4 regions of the Acidovorax sp. ST3 genome follow, and region 4 is predicted to be linked to each of the others. Evidence: predicted binding sites of a transcription regulator. Region 4 holds the regulator's gene; each other region holds the start of a gene.

Region 1 (5,365 bases), on a different contig from region 4:
CCTGCATGTAGTTGAGGTAGCCCCCCACGCTGCTTTCGTTGACCAGCTGGAACTCGGGGGCTACGGCGCCTGCGGCGGCCAATGCGGTGGATGGCGGAATGTAGCCCGGGCGGAAGAAGTTGAACACCGAGGGCGAACGCAACGGGCTCTGGCCCAGGCGCGAGCCGGGGTCGCTCAGGTCGCCGATCTTCCAGCTGCCCTGTGCCGAGTTGATGCCGAAGGTGCGGCCCCACTGCACAAAGCGCAGCATGGGCTCGCGCAGCTTGCCAAAGCCGGGCTGGGTGAGGCCTGCGGGCGAGCGGGCTTCGTCGTCCAGCAAGATGGCCTTGACCACAGCGCGCAGGTCACCCCGCACGCCGGCGCCGTTGTTGTTGAAGGCAGCCGCCACGCGCGCCACGTAGGCGGGAGACGGGTTGCTGGTGACCAGCCGCTGGATGAGCTGCTTGCCGATGAACGGACCCACGTTGGGGTGGTTGAACAAGGTGTCCAGCGCAGTCTTGAGGGCTGCAGCGCCGGGCGTGTTGGCGGGGATCGTCGTTCCGAGGAATGTCGCCGCCAGCGTGGAGTGGCGCGAGGCATTGAGTGCCATGGGCAGCCGCGCAAAGGTGGTGTTGGAGACCACCCGCGTGGTGCCTGGCACGGTGGTGGGCACGTTCTGCGTCTGGTCGTAGTCGTAGCCTGTGAACACGCGTGCCAGATTGGTCACGTCGTTCATGGTGTAGCTGTCAATGGGCTTGCCTGCGCCGTCCTTCTTGGGAGTCCCGTCGATGTTCAGTTCGACCAGCCCGATGGACATGAGCTGCATGACCTCGCGGGCATAGTTTTCGTCGGGCTGACGGCCCGTGGCGGGGTTTTCCTTCTGGTTGCCACGGGTGTTGAGGTAGTAACCCATGGCCGCGTTCAGCGTCACGTTCTCCAGCACGGAGCGGTAGTTGCCGAAAGCGTTGTTCACCAGCTGGTCCCAGTACCAGGCCATGGCGTGGCAGCGCCAGGTGATGTCCACGCCGCTGAGCGAGACCACGCAGATCTCGGACAGCGCCAGCGCCACCCGTTTGCGCAGTCCGTCCGGCGACTTCATGAGCTGGTACCAGATCATGTAGTCGGCGGGGTAGGAGTTGTCGTAGTAGGCCGTGTCGTTGCTGATGTCTGCGTAGCCGCGCTGGTTCAGCCAGTCCCAGCCGGAAATACCCGTAGGGGCGTTGAATTGTGAATTCAGCCAGGCATCGAATCCGACAGAGCGGACTGTAGCGATGTCTTGTGTTGAGACCGCCAACCCGGCCTGCAACAGAAAGCGTGCGGCCTCTTTGTCGTCTAGCGGTCGCCCGCTGGAAAAGACCGCATCACTGAAGCTGGCCAGTGCCCCAACGTTGACCACTAAATTGCTGGTTGGTTGGCCTAGCACTACGACGCTGCCTTGATATACGCCCAGGTAGTTACCGGTGCCCCCGTAGTAGCGGAAGGACAGCGCGCCGTCGGTGAGGGTGGCCTGGTGTGAGTCGAAGTACTGCGGGAAGATCATTTCCGCCCAGTCCATAAACTCATCAGGTGTGGGTGTGCGAGCAGCAGCTTGGTTCGATCGATAGAAGCCAGAGCCTTCCATATCACCCAACAATGGCATGCGAGGCGCAGTGCTGGCCTGCATCAGTGTTTTGGGGGCCTCCACATCTCCGCCGCCACAGGCGGCCAAGGCAGTGGACGCGAACAGCGCCGTCAGCAGGGGCGCATGGGCCCGACTGCTGGTGGCTGTTGATGCGTTGGGAAGGGGCTGGCCCTCAGGTGCCTCTGCAACCGCAGTTGTCAGAGTCTCCTCGTATGGATGTGTCATGGTGGTCGTGGTCAAAAGTCTGCCGCTGGCAGCACAGCCGTGACTAAATCACACGCCGCGCCCGCCTGGAAACACAAGTGTTACCAAGCGAAACACGCCTCTGCAATGCCTGCCGCACCCAGGGTCTGAATGATGGGCCATTGCAACACTTTGTACCCTGCGGGGGCGGCGTTGGGCCTTCGCCAGAGGGCCAGAGCCACTGCATCGGCGATGTCCGTCACGCCCGTAGTCCTGTGCTGACGCGTGCTGCGTGGCGCGGACTACGGCGTCGGCGCCCGATCATTTTTACAGTGAACTCCATCGCATCACGCAAAGGTTCCACGCACTTCGAGTGGATGGCTGAAGCGAAATTCGCACAAGGAGTCACACCATGAATGAAGACACCATCAAGGGCAACTGGAAGCAGTTCAAGGGCAAGATGATCGAACAGTGGGGCAAGCTCACGAACGACGATTTCGATGTCATTGACGGCAAGCGCGAACAGTTCCTGGGCAAGCTGCAAGAGCGCCAGGGCATTGCCCGCGACGCGGCTGAAAAGCAGCTCAAGGAATGGCAAGACCGCCACCCTGACTTCCGCTTCAACGACTGATAGCGCAAACAGCGTGACCGCGCTGCGGGGCCTTCGCTCCGCGCCCCGCCAGGCCACCCCTGGCGCACCGCCCCCCAAAAATTCACACCCATTGCATTCAATTTCATCGAGGAGAAAACCATGACATTCCAACGCACCCTGATCGCCGCCTGCGCAGCTGGTCTGATGGCGACCACCGCTTTTGCCATGACCCCTGCGGAACACAAGGCCGCCAAGGAAAGCATCTCGGCAGACTACAAGATGAACAAGCAAAAGTGCGATGCCCTCAAGGCCAACGCCAAGGACATCTGCGTGAAGGAAGCCAAGGGCGCGGAAGACGTGGCCAAGGCGGAACTTGAAGCCCAGTACAAGCCCAGCGCCAAGGCCAGCCAGAAGGTCGCTGAAGCCCGCGCCGATGCCGCCTACGCCGTCGCCAAGGAAAAGTGCGACGACCTGACCGGCAACGCCAAGGACGTGTGCGTGAAGGATGCCAAGGCCGAACACGTGAAGGCCAAGGAAAACGCCAAGGTGGCCGCCGCTCAGGCCAAGCCTGCAGACACGGCCGCCGAGAAGGCTGCCAACGTGGCCGAGGCCCGCAAGGATGCCACCGCCGAGAAGAACGAAGCCAACTACAAGGCCGCCAAGGAGCGCTGCGACGCCATGAGCGGCGACCTCAAGTCCAAGTGTGTGGACGACGCCAAGCGCATGTACGGCCAGAGCTGATCGGCCGGGCGTTGAGCGCCTGACCTGATACCTTGCCCTACCAGGCTGTACCAGGCCCTGCCCGCTGCGCGCGGCGCAGGGCCTGGCTGCGTATGGGGATGCCATGACCTGCATCAACACCCGGCAGGTCCGGGGCTTCTAAGCTCGCAGCTTCGCTTGATCTGCCGCCTGCCCAAGGAGTCCCATGGCCCACCTCGAATGGTCTGATGCACTGAACCTCGACCTGCCCCTGATGGATGACACCCACCGGGAGTTTGTCGACCTGCTGGCCGCCGTGGACCAGGCCCGCGACGCAGAGCTGCTGCCCCGCTGGCGTACGCTGGTGGAGCACACCGAGCAGCATTTCGGCCAGGAAGACGACTGGATGGCTTCTACCCGCTTTGCTTCGGGCAACTGCCACAGCATGCAGCACAAGGTGGTGCTGCAGGTGATGCGGGAAGGCACGGCCCGCGCCGAGCAGGGCGACCTGAAGGTGCTGCGGGTGATGGCCAGCGAGCTGGCGCTGTGGTTTCCGCAGCACGCGCAGAGCATGGATGCCTCGCTGGCACTGCACCTGCGCCGCGTGGGCTTTGACCCCACCACGGGCGTGGTGCACGCTCCCACAGCGCTGCCCGAGGCATTGATCCACGGATGCGGTGGCGCCACCTGCTCAGACTCCGGCGCGCCCGGTGCCGACGAGCCCGCTTCCCAGCGTGATGCCGCACCTGCCTTGGCAGCCTGACCCCCATATATTGACGGACTGCCCGCTGCAGTGGGCACACCGAACGCTGCACCAGAGCATCAAGGTAAGCGTTCCGCCTGACGAAGTCATGGGGCAATCGGGCTAACACCCATGCAGCTGTGCGGCTTGTATGGCATGCTGCCCCATCTCAAGGCAAATGGGGGCGGCGCGGCCGCTTCGCGTCATGGCCGACACCACCCCTTCTGACGACCCCTGCGACGACACCGACCGCCTGCAAGCCCTGCAGCGCTACGGCATTCTTGACACCCCCATGGAGCCCGCTTACGACGAGCTGGCCGACCTGGCGGGTTACATCTGCGAAGCCCCCGTGGCCCTGATCAGCCTGCTGGACAACCAGCGCCAGTGGTTCAAGGCCGCGCGCGGGTTTGCACTGCGGGAGACCCCGCTGAACGAGTCCGTGTGCCGCTACGCCATCCGGCAGTCCGGCGTCTTCATCGTGCCCGACCTGGCGCAAGACCCGCGTTTTGCGCACTACGCCATCGTCACGCAAAAGAACCCGCTGCGCTTTTACGCCGGGGCGCCGCTGGTCACGCCGGACGGGTTTGTGCTGGGCACGCTGTGCGTGCTGGACCACCGGCCGCGCGAGCTGTCTGCCAAGGTGCAGGACCTGCTCAGTGCCCTGGCGCGCCAGGTGATCCGGCTGCTGGAGCTCAAGCGCGCCAACGACCGCCAGGGCCAGATGCTGGTGGAGCTGGAGGCGGCCCGCCACCAGATGGACGTGCTGGCCCATACCGATGTGCTGACCGGCCTGGCCAACCGCCGCTCGTTCACCGACCGCCTGCGCCAGGAATGGGCGCTGCTGCAGCGGGGCCATGAGCCGGCCTGCCTGCTGATGATGGACCTGGACCACTTCAAGCGCGTGAACGACGTGTACGGCCACCATGTGGGCGACCAGGCCCTGCAGCTGTTTGCCACGCTGTGCCGCGACGTCTTCCGTGCGGCCGATGTGCTGGGGCGCTGGGGGGGCGAGGAGTTTCTGGCCCTGTTGCCCGCCACCGGGCTCGACCAGGCACAGGTGGTGGCCGAGCGTGTGCATGCGGCGCTGGCTGCCCACCCGCTGCCCGGCATCGAGCCAGCGCTGGTGCTGTCGGTCAGCATGGGGCTCACGCTGTTCGACCCGTTGCGGCCGCTGGACATCACCCTGCGCCTGCTCGACTCTGCGCTCTACACCGCCAAACGCGAGGGGCGCAGCCGCACTGTGGTGGTGTAATCGCTCTGTTTTTGATAGCTGCTAGCGCATATTGCACTTGCGCTACCGGCCATTTCTATTAAAAATTTTGCCCAGGGACCTGCGCAAGGCCCCCTGGCACACCTTCAGCACTCCGGGCGGCGCGACAACAGCAAGGCCGCTGAGTGCCACGCCAGGTCGCGCAGCGCCCGGCGCAGGGCGGGCGAATCTGCAGCGCCGCCCGCAGGTCCTCCGTGGTCGAGGTCCGCCTCGGGGCGGCGGGGGCAAAAGGCGGCGTCCAGCACCTGCTGCTTGGCACAGTGCAAGGCCAGCCGGTCC
Region 2 (5,365 bases), on a different contig from region 4:
GTCGGCCGTGGTGGTCACGCTGGTGCTGCTGGGCAAGTGGCTGGAGGCGCGCGCCAAGCGCCAGACCACGGCGGCCATCCGTGCGCTGCATGCGCTGCGGCCCGATGTGGTGCATTTGCTCACCAAGCAGGGCGAGGTGGATGTACCCGTGTCCGAGGTGCTGGTGGGCGACCAATTGGTCGTGCGGCCTGGCGAGCGCATCCCCGTGGATGGCACGGTGCACGAGGGCCACACGCAGGTGGACGAATCCATGCTGACCGGTGAGCCCCTGCCGGTGGCGCGCGACGTGGGCGCGGCGCTGACGGGTGGCTCGATCAACGGCGATGGCCGCATCGTGATGGCGGTGACGGCCGTGGGTGCCGAGACGGTGCTGGCCCAGATCATCCGGCTGGTGGAAGACGCGCAGGCGGCCAAGGCGCCCATCCAGCGGTTGGTGGACCAGGTGTCGGCCATTTTTGTGCCGGTGGTGCTGGTGGTGGCGCTGGTGACCCTGGCGGGCTGGCTGGCCATGGGTGCGGGGTTGGAGGCGGCGCTGATCCACGCCGTGGCCGTGATGGTGATTGCCTGCCCCTGTGCGCTGGGGCTGGCCACGCCCGCGGCCATCATGGCGGGCACGGGCGTGGCGGCCAAACACGGCATCCTGATCAAGGACGTGCAGGCGCTGGAGCTGGCGCACAAGGTGGACACGGTGGCCTTTGACAAGACCGGCACGCTGACCGTGGGCCAGCCCCGGCTCACGGCGTTTGAGGTGGTGCCTGGCCTGGATGACAGCGCGGTGATGGCGGCGGTGGCCGCTGTGCAAAGTGGCAGTGAACACCCGCTGGCGCGCGCGGTAGTGGCGGCTGCGGGCGAGCGGCAGATCAACGTGGCCACCGCGCAGGATGTGCGCGCCGTGCCCGGGCGCGGCACCGAGGGCGAGGTGGACGGCGAGAGCTACTTGGTGGGCAGCCTGCGCTGGATGCAGGAGCTGGGGGTGGGCCTGGGCCCGCTGTCAGACCGCGCGGAGGCGTTGCAGCGCGAAGGCGCCACGGTGTCCGCCGTGGCCCAGCGGGTCACGGAAGGGTTGGCGCTGCGGGCATTGATGGCCTTTGGCGACGAGCCCAAGCCGGGCGCGCGCGAGGCGCTGGCGGCGCTCAAGGCGCGCGGCATTCGCACCGTGATGGTGTCGGGCGACAACCGGGGCGCGGCCGAGGCCATGGCGCGTCGACTGGGGCTGGACCCGGCCGCGGGCGAGGTGATGGCCGAGGTGTTGCCGGGCGACAAGGCGGCCAAGGTGGCTGCGTTGCAACAGGGCACCGATGGCAAGCACCATCATGTGGCGATGGTGGGCGACGGCGTTAACGATGCCCCCGCGCTGGCGGCGGCCGATGTGGGCATGGCCATGGGCAACGGGACTGATGTGGCCATGCACGCAGCGGGCATTACGCTGATGCGCGGCGACCCGATGCTGGTGGCGGCGGCGCTGGATATTTCGCACCGCACGGTGATGAAGATCCGCCAGAACCTGTTCTGGGCGTTTGCATACAACGTGGCGGGCATTCCGCTGGCGGCGCTGGGTTACCTGAACCCGGTGGTGGCGGGCGCAGCCATGGCGCTGAGTTCGGTCAGCGTGATGGCGAATGCCCTCCTACTCAAGCGGTGGCGCATGTGATAAATACGTACAGCACGGTCATCGATGTCTGGCAAACTGCAACGATTTGTTGCGAATCCGTCGCCTCGGGGGAGGTGCGGCGACCGCATTGGCATAGCTATATCAAGGACGACAGATCATGAATCTCTTCTCGCTCATGCGGCAGTTCACCATACGTTTGCGCATGCTGGGCGCCATTGGCGTGGTGCTGGGCCTGCTGGGGCTGCTGGGGGGCGCGGGCATGCTGGGCATGTTCCGCATCAACGACATGAGCCAGAACTTCATGGACCACTCGTTCGCCAAGGTGAGCAGCATGGCCGAGCTGCGGGGCGAGATGGGGGCCATCCGCCAGTACGAGAAGGACATGATCATTGGCTACGAAAAGCCCGAAGCCGTGAAGGCCGCCCATGCCAAGTGGGTGGAGAGCCAGGACAAGGCCAAGAAGATTGCCAACAAGTTCCTGGAAGGCGGGGAAGACTCTGACAACGCGGTGGTGCGCAACATCGTCAAGCGCCTGGACAGCTATCGCGAGCTGTTTGCGCACGTGGCGCGCCAGCTGGAGGCGGGCGGCTACGACACCGCCACCATTGCCAACCGCATGAGCGGCAAGGCCGTGGCCGAGTTTGCCGAGGCCGACAAGCTGATGGCCGAGCTGGACTCGGTGCTGCGCGCCGAGGTGTCCAAGTCGGTGGCGCAGCAGAGCGAGGTGTCCAACCAGACCAAGTGGCTGTTTGTGCTGGCGGTGCTGATCACCGTGGTGGTGGTGGTGCCCACCACGCTGATGAACATGAACTCCATCTGCAAGCCCCTCGAAGAAGCACGCAAGATGGCCCAGGCCATTGCGGGCGGCGACCTGTCGCAGCACATTGCTGCCGAGGGCAAGGACGAAGTGGCCGACCTGCAGCGCGCGCTGCGCGACATGCAGCAAGGCCTGAGCGCACTGGTGGCGCAGGTGCGGGATGCCAGCGGCAACATCGCCACGGCCAGCCAGGAGATCGCTACGGGCAATCAGGACCTGTCGCAACGCACCGAGCAGACGGCCAGTAACGCGCAAGAAGCTGTGTCTTCGCTGTCGCAGCTCACGTCCACGGTGCAACAGACGGCGTCGTCGTCGCAGATGGCGAACCAGCTGGCCGCGTCGGCCTCGCAGATGGCCACCCACGGTGGCGGCGTGGTGCAGCAGGCCGTAGCCAGCATGCACGAGATTTCGACATCGAGCCGCAAGATCGGCGACATCATCGGCCTGATCGACTCCATTGCCTTCCAGACCAATATCCTGGCGCTGAACGCGGCCGTGGAAGCGGCCCGCGCAGGCGAGCAGGGCCGGGGCTTTGCGGTGGTGGCCAGCGAGGTGCGCAGCCTGGCGCAGCGCAGTGCGGCGGCGGCCAGCGACATCAAGGGACTGATCCAGAGCAGCGTGACGGCTGTGGACGGCGGCGTGCGCCACGTGGAAGAAGCCGGCACGGCCATGAAGGACATCGTGAGCAGCGTGCAGCGCGTGGGCGACATCATTGGCGAGATCACGGCCGCAGCGTCCGAGCAATCGGCCGGCATTGGCCAGGTGAACAGCTCGGTGGGCGAGATCGACCGCATGACGCAGCAGAACGCGGCGCTGGTGGAAGAGTCCGCCGCCGCTGCCGAGTCGCTGCGCGAGCAGGCCGCGCGCCTGTCGCACGTGGTGCAGCAGTTCCGTCTGGCCGAATCGGCCGGTGGCTATGGCCACGGCGGCGCAGTGGCTGCCCCCTATGCAGACCAGGCGCCCCAGGCGCTGGCTGCAGGCCCTGCGCAGGCACGCCTGACGCACTGACCGCACCAGGCCTTTCCTTTCGACGAGCCCCGCAGGCCTGGTCTGCGGGGCTTTTTTGTGGGCGGTGCTGCCCGGCGGTTTATTGACCTGCGTCATGGGCGCACCGGGGAGCGCGTGGCACCCTTGGGGCCTTGTTGAACCTGGGGAGTGCGCCATGCCGTCGATCAGTCTGCGAACCATTCGCGAGGAGCATGCGTCGCTCGCAGCGGTGCTGCACTCGCTGCGCCTGATGCTGGACCAGGGCCCAGGTGACGAGCCCGCTGCGTTCTTTGACGTGATGCGGGCGATGCTGTTCTACATCGATGAGTTTCCCGAGCGGCAGCACCACCCCAAGGAGTCGCAGTGGCTGTTCCCCAAGGTGGCCGAGCGCTCACCCCAGGCGGCCGAGGCCATCGCCCAGCTGGAGCGAGACCATGCCGGCGGCGAGGCCGCGGTGCGCGAACTGCAGCACCTGCTGCTGGGCTGGGAGCTGATGGGCGATGCGCGCCGCGAGGCGTTTGCGCTGGCGCTGGAGCGCTACATCCGCTTTTACCTGGAGCACATGCGCCTGGAAGAAACCGTGGTGCTGCCCGCCGCGCAGGAGGCCCTGCAGCCGAGCGACTGGACCGCCATCGACGCGGCCTTTGCCAGCAACACCAACCCGCTGGCCCCCGGCAAGCCGCGCGATGCGGCGTATGACCGCCTGTTCACCCGCATCGTGATGCGGGCGCCGAGCCCGATCGGGCTCGGTTCACCCTCCTGAGCGGCAGCGCCGCTCGGTGGGGACTCAGGCGCTGAGCGCCGGGTAGTCCGTGTACCCCTCGGCCCCGCCGCCGTACAGCGTGGCCCGGTTCACCTCGTTGAGCGGGGCGTTGGCTTTCAGGCGCGCCACCAGGTCGGGGTTGGCGATGAAGGGGCGTCCAAAGGCCACGATGTCGGCACCGTTGGCCAGGGCGGCATCGGCCAGTTCGCGCGTGTAGGCGTTGTTGACCATCCATGCACCCTTGCCACCCGCTGCGCGGTAGGCGGCCTTGAGGGCGGCGTAGTCAAACGGGCGGCCTTCCACCTCGCGCGGGCCGCCGGTGGCGCCTTCGATCACGTGGATGTAGGCAAGGCCCAGGGGCGCCAGCTGGCGCACCACATGGTCGAACAGCGGCTGCGGATCGGCGTCCACGATGTCGTTGGCGGGGGTGACGGGCGACAGGCGGATGCCGGTGCGGCCGCCGCCGATTTCCTCGACGATGGCGCGGGTCACTTCCAGCAGCAGGCGCGCGCGGTTGGCGATGCTGCCGCCATAGTCGTCGGTGCGCTGGTTGGCGCCGGTCTTGAGGAACTGGTCGATCAGGTAGCCGTTGGCTGCGTGGATTTCCACACCGTCAAAACCCGACGCAATGGCGTTGCGCGCGGCGTGGCGGTAGTCCTGCACGATGCCGGGGATCTCTTCGGCGTCGAGTGCGCGGGGCATGGAGGTGGGCGTGAAGGTGGGCACGCCGTCCTTGATGAGCACGGTCTTGGTGTTGGCCTGCACGGCCGAGGGTGCGACGGGTGCAGCATTGCCCGGCTGCAGGTCGGTGTGCGAGACACGGCCCACGTGCCACAGCTGCACCACGATCTTGCCGCCGGCGTCGTGCACGGCGCGGGTCACCTTCTTCCAGCCGTCCAGCTGTTCGGTGCCATAGAGGCCCGGCACATCGGCATAGCCCTGGGCTTGCGGGCTGATGGCTGTGGCCTCGGAAATGATGAGACCGGCACTGGCGCGCTGCGCGTAGTAGGTGGCGACCAGGTCGGTGGGGATGGCCTCGGGCGAGCGGTTGCGCGTGAGCGGCGCCATGGCAATGCGGTTGGCCAGCTGGAGGTCGCCCGCGCGGGTGGGTTCAAACAAAGAGGTCATGTTGAAGGTGTCCTGTAGAGGTACGTGCAAACAAAGCAGCCTTGCAGCTTAATGCTGC
Region 3 (5,365 bases), on a different contig from region 4:
TGCACTGCCTGCCCGCACACCGGGGCGAAGAGGTCGAGGCCGACGTGATCGATGGGCCGCAGTCCGTGGTGTGGGACGAGGCAGAGAATCGCATGCATGTACAAAAAGCACTGATGGAATATCTGCTTTTGGGCGAACTGGCCTGACAGCCCCATGCCCTGGCGCCGCCAGCCCGCCCACAGCGCCGAATTGCTGGCGCACTGGCAGGCCCTGGGCCAAGCGCTGGGGCGCGACACGCCCGCTTGGCGTGCTGAAGGCCGGCGCCTGCTGCGCAGCTGGGCCCGCTGGCCCCGCGCCTACCACGACACCACCCACCTGCGGGCCTGCCTGCGGCACCTGCAGGCGGTGCAGGGCCACCAGCCCGGCGCGATCCAAAACCCCCATGCCGTGGCCCTCGCCCTGTGGTACCACGACGCCATCTACTGGCCGTGGAGTGCACACAACGAAGAGCGCAGCGCCGACTGGGCGCACCAGTTCCTGCTCAGCCAAGGGCTGCCCTCTACGCTGGCCGATACCGTGCACCAGCATGTGATGGACACCCGCCACACCCCGGGTCCGCTCACCGGCGATGCGTTGTGGGTGGTGGACATCGACTTGGCCATACTGGGCCAAAACGACGCGGTGTACCGCCAGTTCGAACGCAACGTGCGGCGCGAATACTTCTTTGTGCGCTGGCCGCGTTATGTGGCGGGGCGCAGCGCGGTGCTGCAGGAGTTTCTGGACCGTCCGCGCATCTACGGCACGGACTACTTTGCGCAGCGCTACGAGGCCCAGGCGCGCGTCAACCTGCAACAGGCGCTGAGCGCGCTGGGCCAGGGCCAGCTGTACCAGTAGGCAATTGGAGCGGAAACGGCCTGTAGCGCTAGTGAATCATGCGGCAGCAGCTATACAAAAGATAGCAATTATTCAGAAACAGACCCGCGACGAACGGGCATGGCCACGGGCTTTTCAGCACCTGCATCGGATGGTGCCGCACAACTGCCGCAGCTGCTGCACCCACCATCGCTCGCGCCACAGCCGGGCGACTGGACCAGCCCCGGGTGGACCTTGCCCAACCCCTGGCGCCAGCGCCCGGGCATGTAACGCCAGAGCACATAGAGCGCCGCAGCGAGCACGATCAGACCAACGATGAATTGCTGGGCCATCACAACGTTTCTCCTCAGCCCCCGCCCAGCGCCAGCGCCACGCGGTAGGTCACAAAGCTCGCGGCATACGCCATGGCAAACAGGTACCCCACCATGAGCAGCGGGTAGCGCCAGCCATTGGTCTCACGCCGCACGGCGGCGATGGTGGAGATGCATTGCGGCGCAAACACATACCAGGCCATCAGCGATAGCGCAGTGGCCAGCGACCACGAGCCCGCAATCAGCGACCCCAGCTGGCTGGCCACCTCGTCGCCCGTGGCAGACAGCGCGTACACCGTGCCCAGTGCGCTCACCGCCACCTCGCGCGCCGCCATGCCGGGCACCAGCGCAATCGCAATCTGCCAGTTGAAGCCAATCGGCGCCACGATGACCTCCAGCAGGCGACCCAACTGGCCGGCCAGGCTGTAAGTGATGGCGGGCTGCGTGGCGCCTTCTGGCGCGCCGGGGTAGGTGGACAGGAACCACAACAACACGGTGACGGCCAGGATGATGCCGCCCACCCGCTTGATGAAAATCACCGCCCGCTCGTACAGCCCATAAGCCAGGCCCCGCACGCTGGGCCAGCGGTACGCGGGCAGCTCCATCATCAGCGGCGTGGCGCGCGTGTCGCTGCGGGCCAGCTTGGCCACCGCCGCCACGGCCATGGCGCTGACGATGCCCGCCACATACAGCGCAAACAGCACCACGCCCTGCAGATTGAACACCCCCGCCACGGTGCGCTCGGGGATGAAGGCCGCAATCAGCAGCGCATACACCGGCAGGCGCGCCGAGCAGGTCATGAGCGGGGCGATCATGATGGTCACCAGCCGGTCGCGCCAGTGGGTGATGGAGCGTGTGGCCATCACGCCTGGCACGGCACACGCAAAGCTCGACAGCAGCGGAATGAACGAGCGGCCCGACAGGCCTACCGTGCCCATCACGCGGTCCAGCAAGAACGCCGCGCGCGGCAGGTAGCCCGAGTCCTCCAGCGCCAGGATGAACAGGAACAGAAACAGGATTTGCGGCAAAAACACCAGCACCCCGCCCGCGCCCGCCAGCACCCCGTCGGTCAGCAGGCTGCGCAAGGGGCCGTCCGCCATGTGGGCGTTGACCTGGGCTGCCAGCCAGCCCACGCCATCTTCGATCCACGACTTGGGCAGCTCGGCCCAACTGAACACCGCCTGGAACATCAGGAACAGCGTGGCCGCCAGGATCAACAGGCCCCACACCGGGTGCAGCACCACCGCATCGATGCGGTCGTCCGTTCGCAGGCTAACCACCGGCACGCGCACGGCCTGGTCCAGAATGCGCCGCACCTCCTGGTGGGTGCGAATGACATCGTTCTGCGCCTCCAGATCGCTCGCGTCCAGGCGCGCCGCCGCATCGGGCGCCACCACCGGGCGCTGCAGTTGCTGCAGGTTGGCACTGTCCAGCCACTGCACCAGCTCCTGGGCGCCGTTGCCGCGCACGCCCACGGTGGCCAGCACGGGCATGCCCAGCTCGCGCGACAGCGCCTCGCGGTCAATCGCAATGCCCTGGCGCTCGGCCACGTCCATCATGTTGAGCACCAGCACCATGGGCAGGCCCAGGGCGCGCGCCTCCAGCACCAGGCGCAGGTTCAGGCGCAGGTGGGTGGCATCGGTCACGCACACCAGCACATCGGGCACGGGCTCGCCGGCGCGGCGCCCGCGCACGATGTCGCGGGTGATGGCCTCGTCCACGCTGTGTGCGTGCAGGCTGTAGGCGCCCGGTAGGTCCAGCACGCGCACGCGGCGGCCGGCGGCGGTCTGCAGCAGGCCTTCCTTGCGCTCCACCGTCACGCCCGCGTAGTTGGCCACCTTCTGGCGCGCACCCGTGAGCAGGTTGAACAGCGCGGTCTTGCCGCAGTTGGGGTTGCCCAGCAGCGCCACGCGCAGGGGCGCATCGGCGGCGGTGGGCTGCACAGTAGCCTGGGCGTTCATGCCAGCTCCTTGGCAGACAGGCTGGTGTCATCCAGCGGCTGCACCTGCACCATCGAGGCCTCCTGGCGACGCAGCGCAAACGTAGCCTGCCCCACCCGCACCGCGATGGGGTCGCCCCCCCATCCGCCGCGTGCGACCACCTGCACGGTTTCACCGGGCAGGAAGCCAATCTCCAGCAAGCGCAGCAGCATGCTGTGCTCTTGCGCGTCCTGCGCGGGCAACAAGCCCGTGACCCGGCCCAAGGCGCGGCGCGGCAACTGGTCCAGCCGCGAGGACAGGTTCTGCTGCGTAGGAAGATGCAACCGCGCCGCAGCGCCATCGTCCATGGTTTTCATGGTGACTGGCCTCGATACAAATAATAGTGATTCTCATTCTACCAATATCTGTATCGCAGTGGTCGCCGTCGCAATCTCTCCTTGATGCAGCGCAAGCTGCAGTGGCCCTTGCCCTGCCGGGCAGTCAGTCAGTCACATGGCTCCAACCTCTTGCACTCCGCCGTAACGCGGATGGACGTGAGCGTGTTTTCGCCGTCGATGTGCCGGGCAGTGAACTGCACCCAGGACCCCTGCGAAATGCCGTGCAGCAACGCGGGGTTGGCCACCCGGAAGGTCTGTGTGGTGAATGGCAACTTGGCGCGGGGCAGCAGCTTGAGCCGCACAAGCGTGGCGTTGCCGCCCGCATCCATCTCCACAGACACCAGCCGCGCACGGGTGTAGACCGGAGCCGCAGGGGCTGCACCCTCTGCAGCAGCCGAGGCCGCGCCCGCCGGTGCAACGGGCTGGGCGCCTGCCGCACCCCACACGGCGGGCAAGGCCAGTGCGGTGGCAAGCGCGCAGCCGTGCCGCCCCCAGCGGGCAAGCAACCAAGTGACTGCCTGCCCCATCAGAACGCCCACGCGCCCAGCTGGTAGTAGTCAAAACCGCTGGTCCGCCCACCCAGGCATCGGGCGAGGAAGTCCTCGGTCTTGCGGTACATGGTGAGATTGTTGGGCCAGCGCTGGTTGCCGTGGCCGTCCCCTTTGAAGGTGACGTAGTCCACCTCTTTGCCCGCCTTGCGCAGGGCCGCCACCATCCATTCGGACTGCTCCAGCTTCACGCGCGGGTCGTTCACACCGTGCATGATGAGGATGGGCTTTTGCGCATGCTCCGCCCGGTACAGGGGCGACTTCGCATCCATGCGCGCACGGTCTTCCGGCACGGCCGGGTTGCCAACATAGCGGTGCCACCAGGGCAGGCCCAGCTCCCAATACGGCGGGGCAGCCTCCAGCAGGCGCGCGATGTCCGTCACGCCCACCACATCCACGGCACACGCAAAGACTTCGGGCGTGAAGGTGGCACCCACCAGGGCTGAATAGCCGCCGTAGCTCGCGCCATAGATCGCCACGCGCTGCGGGTCGGCCACGCCACGCTCCACCGCCCAGCGCACGCCGTCCACCAGATCGTCGTGCATGCGGCCCGCGAACTCGCCCCGGGCTTTTTCCATGTGGTTGCGGCCGTAGCCGCTGGAGCCCCGGTAGTTCACCTGCAGCACGGCATAGCCCCGGTTGGCCAAGAACTGCTGCATGGAGCGGCTGGTGAGGCCATCGCCCCACCGGTCACGCCGCCATGGGCCGCCATGCACCAGCAGCACGGTGGGCAGCCGCTCAGGCGCAACCCCCACGGGTAGCGTGAGGTAGCCGTGAATGGTCAGGCCGTCCCGCGCGGTGTACGTGATGGGCCGGGTGGGCGCCAGGTCCTTGGCAATCAGGCTCAGGCGGTTTTCGCCCAGAAAGCGAGGCTCGTGTCCGTCACGCAGCAGGTAGCTGCGCGTGCCCCGGTCCGTGGCGACAGCGACCGTGAGCACTTTGTCAGTCCGGTCCAGACTGGTCACAAGCACCTCTGCCGGTTGATCTCCTGCCAGCGCAGACAACTGTGCATCAAGCGCGGCGTCGAACACCTTGCGCGCCGGGTAGCCCGGCATGAAGTACGCCAGCAGGGGCTCGCGAGTGCGGCGACTGAGCGTAACTTCATCCAAGTCCACGTCGGGCGAGGCAAACCACTCTTCCTCGGCACCTGTCGTCAGATCGATCCGCACCAGCGCCAGTTTGTCGCGCCCCCGGTTGGACAGCGCCCAGGCCTTGCGGCCTTCGTCGTGCAAGCCAAAGATGTTCAGCGTGTCCCACCGGCTGCGCTCTGCCACCGTCACCCAGGTGCTTGGCTCGGTGCCGGGCCGCTCCAGCAGCACTTGCTCGCCCTGGATCTGTGCCCGGGCGCGCAGCTGACCCTTGGTGTCCACACCCCA
Region 4 (5,365 bases):
CAAAGCGACACCATGAGCACACCCAGCGAGCCGGCTCGCAAGGTCATCCCGATTACGCCAGTCGCGGCAGATGCGTCTTCTGCGGGCGAGATCATCTCGCTGTACGAAGCGCAAAAGAAGATCTACCCGCGTTCCATCAGCGGCCTGTTTGCGCGCTGGCGCTGGGGCATGGTGTTTCTCACGCAGCTGGTGTTTTACGGGTTGCCGTGGTTTGAGTGGGGCCAGCGCCAGATGGTGCTGTTTGACCTGGGGGCTCGCAGGTTCTACATCTTTGGTCTGGTGCTGTATCCACAGGATTTCATCTACCTCACTGGCCTTCTGATCATTTCGGCGTTGTCGCTGTTCCTGTTCACCGCAGTGGCCGGGCGTCTGTGGTGTGGCTTTGCGTGCCCGCAGACGGTGTACACAGAAATGTTCATGTGGATCGAGCACAAGATCGAAGGCGATCGCAGTGCCCGGCTCCGCCTGGACAACGGCCCCTGGACGTTCGAGAAGATCCGCAAGAAGTTTTTCAAGCAAGTGGTGTGGATCGCGGTGGCCCTGTGGACCGGGTTTACTTTTGTGGGGTACTTCGTCCCCATTCGAGAGCTGGGCAGCGAGCTGCTGGCGTTCCAGGGCAGCTGGCAGATTTTCTGGGTGCTGTTCTACGGTTTTGCCACCTATGGCAATGCGGGCTTCATGCGCGAGCAGGTCTGCAAGTACATGTGCCCTTATGCGCGCTTTCAGAGCGCGATGTTTGATAAAGACACGCTGATCGTTACCTACGACCCTGAACGTGGCGAGCAGCGTGGTCCGCGCAAGAAGAGCATCGACTACAAAGCCCAGGGGCTGGGCGATTGCATTGACTGCTCGCTCTGTGTGCAAGTCTGTCCGGTAGGCATCGACATCCGCAAGGGCTTGCAGTACGAATGCATCGGCTGTGGCCTGTGCGTGGACGCCTGCAACACCGTGATGGACAAGATGCAGTACCCGCGTGGGCTCATCCGCTATTCGACCCAGAACGGCGTGGCCAAGCACTGGACGCAGTCGCAGATGTTGCGCCGCGTGCTGCGTCCCCGCGTGCTGATTTACAGCGCCGTGCTGGTCACCCTCTGCGTGGCCATGTTGGCCAGCCTGGTGGTGCGCACGCCGCTAAAGGTGGATGTGGTGCGGGACCGCGCTGCGCTCTCGCGCATCGTGGCAGGTGGCAAGCTGGAGAACATTTACCGGCTGCAGATCATGAATGCCACCGAGGGCGAGCAGCGTTATCGCATCAGCGCGCGGGGCCTGGATAGGCTCGAAGTGGCTTCCGAGGCTGAAGTGGACATTGGCGCGGCAGAGTCTCGCTGGGTGGCCGTGCGGTTGCAGATTCCTTATGGTTCCGCCACGCCCGGGTCACATGCCGTTCAGTTTGATGTGCAGGCCGTAGGAGCAGCGGCTCATGTGACGGAAAAATCCGTGTTCCTTGTACCGCGTTGAGCGGTATTCCGGTGGGGCCCTTCGGGGCCGCACTTTGACCGATATTGTTGAGGAGTAAAGCACCATGTCTTCAAACCCTGCCATTGCAACCCCGGCGGCAACCGTACCCTGGTGGAAGTTTGGCCATGTGTGGCTGGTGATTGCCGGGCCTCTGATCGTGATCGTGGCGGGCTTTGTGACGCTGTGGCTGGCGATTTCGCGGCCCGACCCCGTGGTGGCGGAGGACTACTACCGCCAGGGCATCGAAATCAACAAGACACTGGTGGCGCCGGAAAAGAGTCTGGCGCCGGCCCTCAAGGCCCGCAACCACGCGGCCACCCCCGTGCAGGACCAACCACGCTGAAAACCCCAGGGTCGCGCACCCGGGCGACCCCGGCAGCACCAGGAGACAGAACCGATATGTGGACGCAACGCCTGATGTGGATTGCATGGCCCGCCTTTTTGATGGCGGGTGTGCTGGAGATGCTGGTTTTTGCCATGGTGGACCCCCAGGACCTGCATTGGTTCGGGCAGCCTCTGGCGCTGTCGCGGCAGGGGGTGTACACCCTCGCATTTTTTGTGTTCTGGGCCATCACCATGGCCACCAGCGCGTTGACCACGCTGCTGTCCATGTCACCGTTTGAGGTCAACCGCTGTCCCGTGCCCGACGGGGAGCGGCCTGACGATTGCCGCAAGACATCATCTTGCTCCTGAGTCTTTTCGCCAGTTGATGCAGGCATGCGGTGCATGCCGTTTTAGAAGAGACAGGCGGATTTTGTATGGGCCCAACCCTCAGCCTAGGAGGGACCGTAATCAGTGGCAGGTCTGCTGGCTGTTCACAATGCGTCGCAGGGCATCGGTGTCAAGGATGCGCACATGGCGCTGTTTGACCTCCACGATGCCTTCTTCCACAAATTTAGAGAAGGTGCGGCTCACTGTTTCAAGTTTGAGGCCCAGGTAGCTGCCGATCTCTTCGCGCGTCATGCGCAGCACCAGTTCTGATTGCGAGAAGCCCCGTGCATGCAGGCGCTGCACCAGGTTGAGCAAGAAGGCCGCCAGCCGCTCCTCGGCACGCATGCTGCCCAGCAGCAGCATCACACCATGTTCGCGCACGATCTCGCGGCTCATGATCTTGTGCACGTGGTGCTGCAGGGCCGTGACTTCGCGGGAAAGTTCTTCGATGCGGTCGAAAGGCATGACGCAGACCTCGGCATCCTCAAGGGCCACCGCGTCACAGGTATGGTGGTCGTTCACGATGCCGTCCAGCCCGATGATCTCCCCCGCCATCTGAAAACCTGTGACTTGGTCGCGACCGTCTTCGGTGGCCACGCAGGTCTTGAAAAAACCGGTGCGGATGGCATACAGGGACGTGAAGGACTCGCCATTGCGAAACAGCGTGCCGCCGCGCTTGACCTTGCGGCGGACAGCAACGACCTCGTCAATGCGCTGCAGTTGCTCTTCGTTCAAGCCCACGGGCATGCACAGCTCGCGGAGGTTGCAGTTGGAGCAGGCGACTTTGATGGTGAGCGGGTTCATAGACACATGGGCTTGGGTTAGCGGTCAAGCATATCGCGCTTGCCGTACACGAACCTGAATACAGGGCGCGGGCAAGCGGCTGACCTTCATCAAATTGTCGCCGTATCGCTTGCGGGTTCACTTGATGCAGGTCAAGGACATGTCCCAGAGCCTACGGCACAGTCAAGGTGTACGCAAGGAAATTTCCCCATGACTGCTGTTTCGCCAGACCTTCTGCGCCGCTTTGACGTGCCAGGGCCCCGCTATACATCCTATCCAACGGCCGACCGTTTCGTGGAGGCGTTTGGTCAGGAAGACTACGTGCTGGCGCTGCAACAGCGCCGCTCGGGCACGCTGGCCAAGGCCATGCCGCTGTCCCTGTACGTGCACATCCCGTTTTGCGAATCCCTGTGCTACTACTGCGCCTGCAACAAGATCATCACCAAGCACCATGACCGCGCCGAGGTCTACTTGCGCTACCTGAGCCGCGAGATCGACCTGCACACCGCGCACTGTGGCGTGGGACAGGTGGTGAGTCAACTGCACCTGGGTGGAGGCACGCCCACCTTCCTCTCCGATGCGGGCCTGCGAGAGCTGATGGCCATGCTCAAGCGCAGCTTCACGCTGGCGCCTGGGGGGGAATACTCCATCGAGGTGGACCCTCGCACCGTCAATGCAGAGCGTCTTGCACTGTTGGCTGAGCTGGGTTTTAACCGGCTGAGTTTTGGCGTGCAGGACTTTGATGCCGAAGTGCAGAAGGCTGTGCACCGCATCCAGCCCGCCGAACAGGTGTTTGCGCTGGTGGAGTCTGCGCGTTCGTTGGGCTTTGACTCGGTGAATGTGGATTTGATCTACGGCCTGCCGCGCCAGACGCCCGAGTCTTTTGACCGCACGCTGGCCCAGGTGGCGCAACTGCGGCCTGACCGCATCGCGCTGTATGCTTACGCGCACCTGCCAGAGCGTTTCAAGCCACAGCGCCGCATCATCTCTGCGGAGTTGCCCACGGGCGCGAGCAAGCTCTCCATGTTGTCGCGCTCGCTCGATGCCTTCATGGATGCTGGATACGCGTACGTGGGCATGGACCACTTTGCGCTGCCCACCGACGCCCTTGCCGTGGCCAAGCGCCAGGGGCGCCTGCACCGCAACTTCCAGGGCTACAGCACGCAGCCGGACTGCGATTTGATCGGTCTGGGCGTATCGGCCATTGGCCGTGTGGGGGCAACCTACAGCCAGAACTCCAAGACGCTGGATGAGTACTACGACTTTCTGGACCAGGGGCGGTTGCCCGTGGTGCGCGGGTTGGCGCTCACGCGCGACGACCTGGTACGCCGTGCGGCCATCATGGCCCTGATGTGCCAAGGGGAACTGTTGTTCGAGCCGATGGAGCAGGCGTGGCTGATCGACTTCCGTCAGTATTTCGCGGCGGAGTTGGCCCAATTGGAGGGCATGCAGGGGCAAGGGCTGGTGCGCGTTGGGCCTGAGGGCATTGAAGTGACCGCGACCGGTTGGTTCTTCGTGCGGGGCATCGCCATGGTTTTTGACCGCTATCTGCAGGCAGATCGCAACCGCGCCCGGTTTTCGCGCATCATCTGATACCTATGCTTGCCACGGTTGGCTGGACTGCTCTGCTCATGGGACTCGCCGGCGGGTCCCACTGCCTGGCCATGTGCTCCGCGCCCTGTGGAGTACTTGTGGGGCAGGGCGGTGCGCCACTGGCGGAGGGCAGTGCCGAGCGGGTGGTGCGCTGGGCGCCACGTGGCGGCGTACTGCAGCGCACCGTAGCCTTTCATGCGGGGCGCCTGGTGGGCTATGCCAGCGCCGGTGCATTGGCGGCCTTGGCCATGGACAGTCTGGCATGGCTGACCCAGCAGACCACCGCGTTGCGTCCCGCCTGGACGCTGATGCACGTGGCGGTGATGGCCTGGGGGCTCATGATGATGGTGCAGTCGCGCCAGCCTGCTTGGGTGGAGCAGGCGGGTCGGTCCGTGTGGGCGCGTGTTCGACCGCTGGTCGGGGCGCCAGGCGGCGTGATGGCGGCCGGAGTCCTGTGGGCCCTGATGCCTTGCGGGTTGCTCTATTCGGCCCTGTTGGTCGCCGCGCTCAGTGGAGGGGCGCTGGAGGGGGCCCTGACCATGGCCCTGTTTGCCGTGGGCAGCGGGGTCTGGCTGGTGGGTGGCCCTTGGGCTTGGAGCAGCCTTCGCAACCGCCTGAATCTCGCACGGGCTCAGTGGGGCACGAGGGCCGCAGGCGCCATGCTGTGCGCGGTCGCTGCCTGGGCGTTGTGGATGGATCTCATTTACAAGCCGTCGCTCTGGTGCCGCTGAACGCGCTGCGCTGATTCGTCCTGTCATCCCCAATCGCCCGCTGGTTCCAAGCGGAGCGATGCCTCAGCCCAAGCTACTGCGGTGCTCCA

Evidence for each region. The regulator FNR, encoded in region 4, switches genes on or off when oxygen is low (the NO sensors DNR and NnrR bind a similar motif). The targets are predictions, from matches to a motif close to TTGATNNNNATCAA.
Region 1: the regulator FNR is predicted to act here: its motif matches at 3,220-3,233, upstream of DNK89_RS12795 (hemerythrin domain-containing protein).
Region 2: the regulator FNR is predicted to act here: its motif matches at 3,520-3,533, upstream of DNK89_RS14075 (hemerythrin domain-containing protein).
Region 3: the regulator FNR is predicted to act here: its motif matches at 3,502-3,515, upstream of DNK89_RS10510 (FeoA family protein).

Annotation. Positions count from the first base shown of each region.
Region 1 covers NZ_QKVP01000004.1:18,666-24,030, reverse strand. Annotated here, with positions in the region: gene DNK89_RS12810 (DUF1800 family protein) at 1-1,825, opposite strand, end outside; gene DNK89_RS12805 (CsbD family protein) at 2,196-2,414, shown strand; gene DNK89_RS12800 (hypothetical protein) at 2,535-3,116, shown strand; gene DNK89_RS12795 (hemerythrin domain-containing protein) at 3,301-3,837, shown strand; gene DNK89_RS12790 (sensor domain-containing diguanylate cyclase) at 4,022-5,068, shown strand; gene DNK89_RS12785 (hypothetical protein) at 5,173-5,365, opposite strand, start outside.
Region 2 covers NZ_QKVP01000004.1:296,450-301,814, reverse strand. Annotated here, with positions in the region: gene DNK89_RS14085 (cation-translocating P-type ATPase) at 1-1,651, shown strand, start outside; gene DNK89_RS14080 (methyl-accepting chemotaxis protein) at 1,770-3,437, shown strand; gene DNK89_RS14075 (hemerythrin domain-containing protein) at 3,592-4,179, shown strand; gene DNK89_RS14070 (alkene reductase) at 4,204-5,307, opposite strand.
Region 3 covers NZ_QKVP01000003.1:261,868-267,232, forward strand. Annotated here, with positions in the region: gene argF (ornithine carbamoyltransferase) at 1-146, shown strand, start outside; gene DNK89_RS10495 (hypothetical protein) at 154-834, shown strand; gene DNK89_RS24500 (hypothetical protein) at 903-1,145, opposite strand; gene DNK89_RS10505 (ferrous iron transporter B) at 1,160-3,085, opposite strand; gene DNK89_RS10510 (FeoA family protein) at 3,082-3,411, opposite strand; gene DNK89_RS10515 (copper-binding protein) at 3,549-3,947, opposite strand; gene DNK89_RS10520 (S9 family peptidase) at 3,968-5,365, opposite strand, start outside.
Region 4 covers NZ_QKVP01000005.1:263,365-268,729, forward strand. Annotated here, with positions in the region: gene ccoG (cytochrome c oxidase accessory protein CcoG) at 13-1,458, shown strand; gene DNK89_RS17380 (FixH family protein) at 1,523-1,801, shown strand; gene DNK89_RS17385 (hypothetical protein) at 1,858-2,151, shown strand; gene fnr (fumarate/nitrate reduction transcriptional regulator Fnr) at 2,251-2,973, opposite strand; gene hemN (oxygen-independent coproporphyrinogen III oxidase) at 3,163-4,545, shown strand; gene DNK89_RS17400 (sulfite exporter TauE/SafE family protein) at 4,551-5,276, shown strand.